DNA from 4 places in the Embleya sp. NPDC001921 genome. Region 3 is predicted to be linked to each of the others. Evidence: riboswitches for the same ligand, from Rfam matches in the RefSeq annotation. Region 3 holds a riboswitch; each other region holds the start of a gene.
What was found. Region 3 has a riboswitch for cyclic di-AMP ahead of ACWCPW_RS00380 (transglycosylase family protein). Riboswitches for the same ligand answer to the same signal wherever they lie in the genome.
Positions count from the first base shown of each region.

Region 1: linked by a shared signal. The riboswitch ahead of ACWCPW_RS14840 (transglycosylase family protein) and the one ahead of ACWCPW_RS00380 (transglycosylase family protein) in region 3 are both predicted to bind cyclic di-AMP.
Region 2: linked by a shared signal. The riboswitch ahead of ACWCPW_RS16470 (NlpC/P60 family protein) and the one ahead of ACWCPW_RS00380 (transglycosylase family protein) in region 3 are both predicted to bind cyclic di-AMP.
Region 4: linked by a shared signal. The riboswitch ahead of ACWCPW_RS15465 (transglycosylase family protein) and the one ahead of ACWCPW_RS00380 (transglycosylase family protein) in region 3 are both predicted to bind cyclic di-AMP.

Region 1 covers NZ_JBSFEO010000010.1:171,109-173,302, reverse strand. Annotated here, with positions in the region: gene ACWCPW_RS14840 (transglycosylase family protein) at 1-930, opposite strand, end outside; cyclic di-AMP (ydaO/yuaA leader) riboswitch at 1,026-1,182, opposite strand; gene ACWCPW_RS14835 (hypothetical protein) at 1,986-2,194, shown strand, end outside.
Region 2 covers NZ_JBSFEO010000012.1:46,180-48,373, reverse strand. Annotated here, with positions in the region: gene ACWCPW_RS16475 (TMEM165/GDT1 family protein) at 1-544, shown strand, start outside; cyclic di-AMP (ydaO/yuaA leader) riboswitch at 1,017-1,173, shown strand; gene ACWCPW_RS16470 (NlpC/P60 family protein) at 1,180-2,142, shown strand.
Region 3 covers NZ_JBSFEO010000001.1:91,824-94,017, forward strand. Annotated here, with positions in the region: gene ACWCPW_RS00375 (nucleobase:cation symporter-2 family protein) at 1-129, shown strand, start outside; gene ACWCPW_RS00380 (transglycosylase family protein) at 251-994, opposite strand; cyclic di-AMP (ydaO/yuaA leader) riboswitch at 995-1,159, opposite strand; gene ACWCPW_RS00385 (EthD family reductase) at 1,381-1,716, opposite strand; gene ACWCPW_RS00390 (phosphoenolpyruvate hydrolase family protein) at 1,858-2,194, opposite strand, start outside.
Region 4 covers NZ_JBSFEO010000011.1:61,572-63,765, reverse strand. Annotated here, with positions in the region: gene ACWCPW_RS15470 (hypothetical protein) at 1-637, shown strand, start outside; cyclic di-AMP (ydaO/yuaA leader) riboswitch at 984-1,179, shown strand; gene ACWCPW_RS15465 (transglycosylase family protein) at 1,212-2,194, shown strand, end outside.

The DNA.
Region 1 (2,194 bases), on a different contig from region 3:
AATGATGCGGCCCCCTCCGACGTAGATGCCGACGTGCCCTGCGGAGCGGTAGAAGATCAGATCCCCCGGGAGCAATTTTGCTACGAGCGCGGGCACTCTCTTTCCCTGCGCGAACTGGTCGTAGGTGACTCGCGGAATCGAAACACCGGCGGACTGCCAGGCCCTTTGCACAAGTCCCGAGCAGTCGAACGATCCGGGGCCGTCGGCTCCCCACTCATATGGCTTGCCCAACTGCTTCTTCGCGAAGTCCACCGCGGCAGCGGCTTTGGACGAGGTCGCGGCGAATTCCACTCGCGTTGTCGATGCGGGCGGCGTGGGTAGTTGCGTCGGTGAAACCGATTGCGTGGACGTTTCGGAGGTGCCGGTGACGCGCAGGAGAGTGCCCGGGTAGATCAGGTCCGGGTCACGCCCAATGGTGGAGCGATTCAGGTCATAAAGCGTTTGCCATCCCCCCGATACCTTCAAGGCACCGGCGATTCGGAACAGCGTGTCCCCGGACCTGACCCGGTAGGTGGACGCTTCGGTCGCCGGCGCGGGTTCCCGTGTTCGCGGCTGGACCTGCACGGTCGGCGCCGGTGTCGGCGCCGATGGCGCTGCGGGCGTCGATGCGGGTGTGGTCCCGGATCTGGTCAGGCCCGCCTTTCGAGAGCATTGTGGCCAGGCGCCCGGCCCCTGGCCCGCCAGGATCTTCTCCGCCACGGCGATCTGTTCGCTCTTGGTCGCGAGGTCGGCACGTGCGGCGTAGCGTATGCCGCCGAAGGCGGTCCAGGTGCTCTGGGCGATCTGAAGTCCGCCGTAGTAGCCGTTGCCGGTGTTGATGGCCCAGTCGCCCGAACTCTCGCAGGCCGCCACCTTGTCCCAGACGGCGGCGGAGGCGGCCGACGCGTGGTTTGCGAACAAGGACGGGACCACGAAGGCCGCGGTGGCCACCGAGGCGAGTCTGCCGCCACGTGACGATTTGGGACGTACTCGGCGATGCCGCCCAGAGGCTACTCGACGGTGTCGCCCGGTTCCGGAATGCATGGGTGCTCCCTCTCCCACGCCTGCGGGGTGAGCTGTCGGGTTCGGGCCGGAGTTGCCCGGTCGCGCTCTGGCGACTTCACCCCAACCGACGTCGGATCAGCCCGACGCGGTGCCGTGCCTGGTTCCCCCGCTCCTGCCTGCGAATGTCGAGTCGTACGATCGCCGGTGGCAGGATTGGGCGTGCCGACGAACGATATGCGTGTGGCCGAACCCTCGCCGGAAGGCCCGTCGTCGGACCTGACGGATTCCAGGTCTGGCCCGGCGGCGACGTTTGCGCGATCTCTTTTCCGGTATTCACGCGAGGCTTCGTGACGGCCCACCAAGGCTTCGCCGTGCGATGGGCTTGACGGTCCGGGAGTACAGCCCCCGGGGCCTCAATTCTGCGAGGGAGATCCGGCACGCATAGGAGAAAAGCGACGCCGCGGCCAGGTCACTGACTGTCGATGAGGATGCGCAGGCGGTAAGCCGGGACCCTGTGGCGAGCACGCCGTTAAGCAATTCCCATTGCTTTTCGGTCAGTTCCCGGTCGATTTCACGATTCCGTCGTGTGCGCCCGGCGGTTCCGGCACGGCGTCGACTCGGCGTGTTTCTCCTGTCGCGTACCCGACACCGGCAGGCATGCTTCGTATGCTGCCAGGCTCGGAACATGGACGGGGTTGTGCCTGTCGGTGGGCTCGGTACGTGCCCACCTTCATCGCGCCACCGGACACGGAGCGGGGATCGGGAGCTTCGAGCCCGATCACCCGCACCCGGCCTCGCCGCGCGCAGGACGGTGGACTCGTGCGGTCCTGGAAGCCGACAGGGAACGGGGGAGAATGACCATGTTCCAGCGACGGCCGCCCGCTTCGAGCGGAATCGGGCCTGACGCGGACGGATCGAAGGCAGATACGGGTACAGGTCCCGGCGGACGCGCTCGACGTCTCGTCGAGAGCGTGCGTCCAGGGCGCAGGAGCCCCACGGCGATGATCGCCGTGCTCGCGACCGGGGCACTGGTCGCCGCTTCGGTGGTCGTCGGGGTCGGTGCGATGGGTGCGGATGCCGCCGTATCCGATGTCGGTGCCTGGTTGCCGAGCAACGCCAAGGGCCATGTGACGCACGTGAACGGTTTGTCCGGGCAGGTCGACGGCCGCGTGGCACTGCCCCGTTCGGGTGACTCCGCTCTGGAGGTGAG
Region 2 (2,194 bases), on a different contig from region 3:
GATCTTCCTCGCCGAACTCCCGGACAAGACGATGTTCGCGTCGCTTGCCATGGGCACCCGCATGCGTCCGCTCTACGTGTGGTTCGGCACCTCGACCGCGTTCGTCGTGCACGTGGCCCTCGCCGTCGGCGCGGGCGGCCTGCTCGGACTGCTCCCGGGCTGGATCGTCAAGCTCGTCTCCGCCGCCCTGTTCGGCTTCGGGGCGTTCATGTTGTTGCGCGGCGGTGCCGGCGAGGACGACGAGAACACCGCGGGCAAGAGCGTGACCGGCTTCCGGCCGGTCTTCTCGACCGCCTTCATGGCCGTGTTCATCGGCGAATGGGGCGACCTCACCCAGATCACCACGGCCAACCTGGCCGCCACGAACGGCACTTGGTCCACCGCGATCGGCTCGGCCGCGGCCCTGATGTCGGTGTCCGCGTTGGCCCTGCTCGCCGGGCGGTTCATCGCCAAGCGCCTCCCGCTGCAAACGGTGCAGCGGATCGGCGGCCTGTGCATGCTCGGGCTGGCGATCTGGTCGCTGGTGGAGGTGTTCACCGGCTGACCCACCCCCGGCGATGCCTCGTCCCCGCGGATGGCGCCCGCGCCGCCGGTCACCCGGGGCCGACCGGCGCGGCGGGGCAGGGGCGCCGGCGCGGGCGCAGATCGGTGGATCAACGGCATGTCCGGCATGACCAGTCGACCGGTTGCCCGAAATGTGATGTAGGCCGCATGGATAAAACGGACATAAATTATATAGCCGACTTCGAGCCGCAATTCATTTCCCGCACTTCGCGACGAGTCTCGACTATTTTCCGTTACCGCACGATCACACCACTCTCCGAGATATCCCCTCGTCATCACCGGTGCACCGGAGCCGAAGCCGGGAGAGATGTCGCATTTATTCCGCCTTTACCCGCAGGGCGGAGTCGGCGTTTCGGTTGTGATCTCCCATCCGCATTGCCTACCTTTCTCGCCGATTCACCTTTCGGGTGAACCCTGTCGCCGGTACGCCGAATCCCGTCGCCGGCAGCGGGAGGTCTACATCGAAGAATCCGACGGGAGCGGGGGAACCAGGTGAATCGCCGTGGCCGGGATCGTTCCGGTGACGGCTAGGGGTGAAGTCGCATAACGCGACCGGGCTGCTCCAGTCCGAATCCGACAGCTCACCTCGTAGGCGACAGGAGAGGACCCCATTTCATGCTGTCCACAAACGCTCGCCATCGCGCAGCTCGACCCACCAACGTCCGCCGCTTCGTCGCGGCGGTGGGCATCGCCGGCATGGGTGTCGTGATCCCGGTCGCCACCGCCGGTACCGCCCAGGCGCAGGCCCCCTCCACCTCCGAGCAGTCCCCCTCCGCCGTGCTGTCGGCGGTCCCCACCGCCGCGGTCGACGCGGCCCCGGTCCAGGACGCGCCCGCCGCGCCGGAGGCCGCCACGGCCGCCGACAAGGCGCGCTACGTGGTCCAGGCCGGCGACACGCTGTTCCGGCTCGCCCAGACCAACCAGGTCGACGGCGGCTGGCAGAGCCTGTACGAGCTCAACCGCGACGTGCTGCTCTCCGGCCCGGACCTGATCGAGATCGGCCAGGCCCTGCGGCTGGACGGCTCGGCGCCCGAGGCGCCCAAGGCCGCCGCGCCCGCCAAGCCGAGCATCCAGGTCCAGCCCAAGACCTCCGTCACGCCCGGCAAGACCACCCCCAAGCCGGCGAGCAAGCCCTCGGCCGACGTGTCGGTCAAGCCCGCCGCCAAGCCCGCCACCGGCGGCTCGAAGGGCAACCAGGCGCCGGCCGGCGGCTCCTCGACCGCGTCGAGCAGCAAGGCCGCCCAGGCCGTGGCCTTCGCCAAGGCGCAGATCGGCAAGCCGTACGTGTACGGCGCCACCGGCCCGAACGCGTACGACTGCTCGGGTCTGGTCCAGGCCGCGTACAAGTCCGCGGGCATCTCGCTGCCGCGGGTGACCAACGACCAGTTCGCCGCCGACACGCGCGTGTCGGTCGCCAACCTGCAGCCCGGCGACCTGGTGTTCTTCTACTCGGGCATCAGCCACGTCGGCATCTACATCGGCGACGGCAAGATGGTGCACGCGCCCAACCCGCGCAAGACGGTCGAGATCGCCTCGATCAACACCATGCCGATCGCCGGCGCCACCCGCCCGGCCTGATCGAACCGGCACACCGCCGCGGCCGGCGCACCCGTGCTCCGGCGAAGGTGAC
Region 3 (2,194 bases):
ATCATCGCGGTCGTCCTCAACCTGCTGCTCAACCACACCGGATCCGCGTCCCGCGAAGCCGCCGACGAACCGGCGATCCCCGCCCCCGCGCGGTCCGCCGAGCCCACCGAACTGCCCAGCCGGGCCTGATCGATCGAGGACGCGAACGGCAACACCGCGACACCCCGGCCCACTCCGCTCCCCCGCGACCGGACATGGGCGTGGGCCCCGCCGAAGTACTCGACGGGGCCCACGTGTTGCCGTTCGTGCGTCAGACGGCGAGCTTGGTGCCCACGCTGATCACGTTCGGGTTGTCACCGATGACACCCGAGTTGGCGGTGTACAGGGTCTGGTAGCCACCCTTGACGCCGAGCTTGGCGGCGACGGAGGAGAGCGTGTCACCGGCCTTGACGGTGTAGCTGCCGGAGCCCGAAGCCTGCTTGCTCGCGGCCGACTTCGACGCGTCCTGCGCGGCGACGTCCTGCTTCGGCTGCACCTGGACCTTCGGCGCGTTGGCGCCGGAGTTGCGCGGTGCGGTCTCGGTCGCCGACTCGGCCTTGGCCGCGGCCTTCGGCTCGTCGGCGGACTTGGTCTTGCCGCTGGTCGAGGACTCGGCCGTGGCGGACGCGTTGCCGCCCTTGGTCAGACCGGCCTTCTGCGAGCAGACCGGCCAGGCGCCGGGGCCCTGCGCGGCCAGGACGCGCTCGGCGACCGCGATCTGCTGGGCCTTGCTCGCCTGCGCGGCACTCGCCGCGTACTCGCTGCCGCCGAAGGCGTTCCAGGTGCTCGGGGTGAACTGCAGACCGCCGGAGAAGCCGTTGCCCGTGTTGATGCTCCAATTCCCGGTGCTCTCGCACTGCGCGACCGCGTCCCACGTGGACGAGGACGCCGCGTTCGCGCTGCCCGCCATGCCCACGAGGGGAAGGACGAGACCCGCACCGGCGGCGACGGCGATGCCGGCGCGACGGCCACGAGAGAGCGAGCGAACGGGAGCGGTGATGGCACGGAAGGTCATTGATTACCTCGTCGGGCGCCTACGAAGTTAGCTGTCGGGTTCGGACGATTGGCCCGGCCTCGCCTGAAACAGGCATGGCTTCACCCCAGACATCGACATTGCCGATGCCGGCACTCACTTGGTTCCCCCGCTCCTGCCGCCAGTCGATATCGACTGCTTCCCTCGGGCGGCGGCAGGATTCGGCGTACCGCCCGGGGAGTCCGCTTGTGCGAACAACCACGAAGCTACGCACCGCGCCGCCGGGTTGGCAAACATTTCGGGCGCTTTGTGAGGTGCCCCATAGGCTGGAATAACACCGATTTGCCCGATATGTCGCCGTCCTCGCAGGTCACGGCGCCGGCGTCCACGATGCGCGGCCGCGTGGTCACCCGTGCGTCACCGTCGGGCTATTCCGTCGCGGGCAGCTCCACAGGTACGACTACCCGCTCCTCGTCCCACAGGAACGTCGCGCCGCCGGTCGCGAAATTGGCGACGTCGGCCACCGTGGCCCGGCCCTCGGGCGAATCCAGGGTCGCCTCGATACCCGCGCGGGTCGGCGCGTACAAACCGACCACCAGGTAATAGGGCGGCTGCGCGCCGGAGGGGTCCGGATCGCACTTTCCGATGGTCCAGCCGGTCAGTCCCGGCATGGTGCGGGCGAGCGGGACGTGCTTCTCCCAGTAATAGGCGTCGAACGCCGCCGGGTCCTCGGGGTGGCCATACAGCACGGTCAGCTTGTACACACGCGACTCCTCGCGGTCGTGGTGGATGTGTCCTGCCGGTGGTGCCCTGTGCGCCCGGCGCCCGGCGCGGGACGCCGCGTGCGCCCCGCCGGTGCCGCCCCGCGTCCGGCACGTGGTGCCCGGATTCGTACGGCGCGGCGCCTACCGGGCTCCGATGCCCTTGAACGCCCGCGCCTGCTCGGTGATGGCGATCTCGGTCGGCAGCCGTTCCATGCTGGAGGCGCCGAAGAAGCCCACCACGCCGGTGGTGTGCGCCAGCACGTACGCGGCGTCCTCGGGCTCGGCGATCGGCCCGCCGTGGCACAGCACCAGCACGTCCGGGTTCACCTCCGCCGCCGCGTCGCGCATCAGCTGCACCCGCTCCACCGCCTGGTCGAGCGAGACCGCGGTGGTCGCGCCGATGTTGCCCTTGGTGGTCAGCCCCAGGTGCGGGACCAGGACGTCCGCGCCGGCCGCGGCCATCGCCCGGGCCTGCTCC
Region 4 (2,194 bases), on a different contig from region 3:
GGACAACGCTGTCGTGCGCAGCCCGTCGGCCCAGGTCGCGGCGCGGGCCGACGCTCCCGATCCGGGCCGCGTCCGGGGCGCCGCCCAGGTGGTCACCGACGTCCTCCAGCCGCGCAACACCATCCTGGCCGGGCTGTCCGGCTTCGGCGCGCTCGTCGCCCAGTCGTGGACCGGCGCCGGGTGGGGGCTGTTCGCGGCACTGTGCGCGGGCATCGTCCCGGCCGGGTACATCGAGTGGGAGCGTCGCCGCGGTACCTGGGGCGACCGTCACGTGGTGGACCGCCGGCAGCGTCCGCGCGTCTTCGCGGTGATCCTGGCCTCGATCGGCGTCGGCGCGGCGGTCATGCTCGGCGCCGGCGCGCCGTCCCGGCTGGTGTTCGCGATGTTCGCGCTGTGGGGCATGACGGTGGTGCTGCTGGTGGTGAACGCGGCGTGGAAGATCAGCGTCGACTGCGCGGTCGCGTCCGGCATCGTCGCGCTGCTCGCCGTCGCGGGCGGACCGTGGTGGTCGACCGGTTTTCTCGCGGTCGGTGTCGTGTGCTGGTCGCGTGTGGCACTGCGTCACCACACCGTCGCGCAAGCCGTGGCCGGTGCGCTCTTGGGCGCCGCCACCGGGGCATCTGTGGTTTTGGGCTGACAGATATCGGTACATATCGGACCATCTTCGAGTGCTTCTATGGCGCACGTCACATGTCGGGTACCGATGGTCAGCAGTTCGTACGCACCGTGAACCGTCTTTCCGCGATTGCTGCCTGGAGTAATCGGGATATCCACGCTGCGTCATCGAATCGGGCACAATGCGTACGCTTCTCGGGACTTTAGGTCCCGTTATTCCCCCCTTCCGACCTGATTCGTCGGTTTCGGCGAAACGTGATGTTTGGATCCGAGTCGGGGGTGTGCGTAGTTTGGTGCTTCGCCACACCGGTCCGGTGCTCGGCGAAATGGTCTCCCGGTTCGCCGAATCCTGCCGCCGGAGCGAGGCCACGGTACGAAACCCGAAAGGCAGGAGCGGGGGAACCAAGTGGAATGCCGTCCCGGGCGTCCGTGACACGGACGCCCATCACGACGGCTTGGGGTGAAGCCGTGCCCGTCCCTTCCTCAGGAGGGCCGAACACGGCCGGGCGAGACTCTCCAGCCCGAATCCGACAGCTCACTTCGTAGGCGTGGGAGAAGGAAAAATCTTCGTGCAGTCGTTCATCACCCCTGCCCGCATGCCCAAGAAGACGCGTCTCGCGCTGACCCTCGGCATGGCCGGCGCGATCGTCGCCGCCCCGCTGGTCACCGGTCTCGCCACCGCCAACGCCGCCTCCGTCTCCACCTGGGACAAGGTCGCCATGCTCGAGAGCTCGGGCAACTGGCACATCAACACCGGCAACGGTTTCTACGGTGGTCTGCAGTTCACCATCAGCACCTGGAACGAGTTCGGCGGTCAGCAGTACGCCCCGCGTGCCGACCTGGCCACCAAGGACCAGCAGATCGCCATCGCCGAGAAGGTTCTCGCCGTACAGGGTCCCGGCGCCTGGCCGAACACCTCCGGCCCGGCGGGCCTGACCAAGGGCAGCGCCGCTCCGGCCGTCTCGCCCGGCACCAAGTCCACGGTGAAGGTCACCCCGAAGGCCGCCGAGCCGGCCGAGTCCGCTTCGGAGACCACTGCGGCCCCGAAGATCGAGGTCGTCCCGGCGGCCGAGACGAAGTCCGCGTCGACCACCACCTCGTACTCCGTGGTCAAGGGCGACACGCTCTCCAAGATCGCCGCCGCCAAGGATGTCGAGGGCGGCTGGTACAAGCTGTACGCCGACAACCGCTCGGTGATCGGTGGCAACCCGAACGTCATCCAGATCGGTCAGAAGCTCTCGCTCTCCGGCAAGGCCTCGGCCTCGACCGAGTCCGGCAGCACCAAGACCGAGACCGCTCCGGCGGCGCCGAAGACCGAGACCAAGGCCACGGCGTCCGTGAAGGTCGCGCCGAAGACCGAGGTCAAGGAGAAGGCCCCGGTCGCGGCCAAGGAGTCCTCGGTCAAGGCCGAGTCCACCACGGCCAACGCGTCCGGTTACGTCGCTCCCGTGAAGGGCGGCCTGGGCACCGCGTTCGGCACCGGCGGCAAGCTGTGGTCCAGCGGCAGCCACACCGGCCAGGACTTCGTGGCCGCCACCGGCACCTCGGTGAAGGCGATCACCTCGGGCACCGTGGTCAA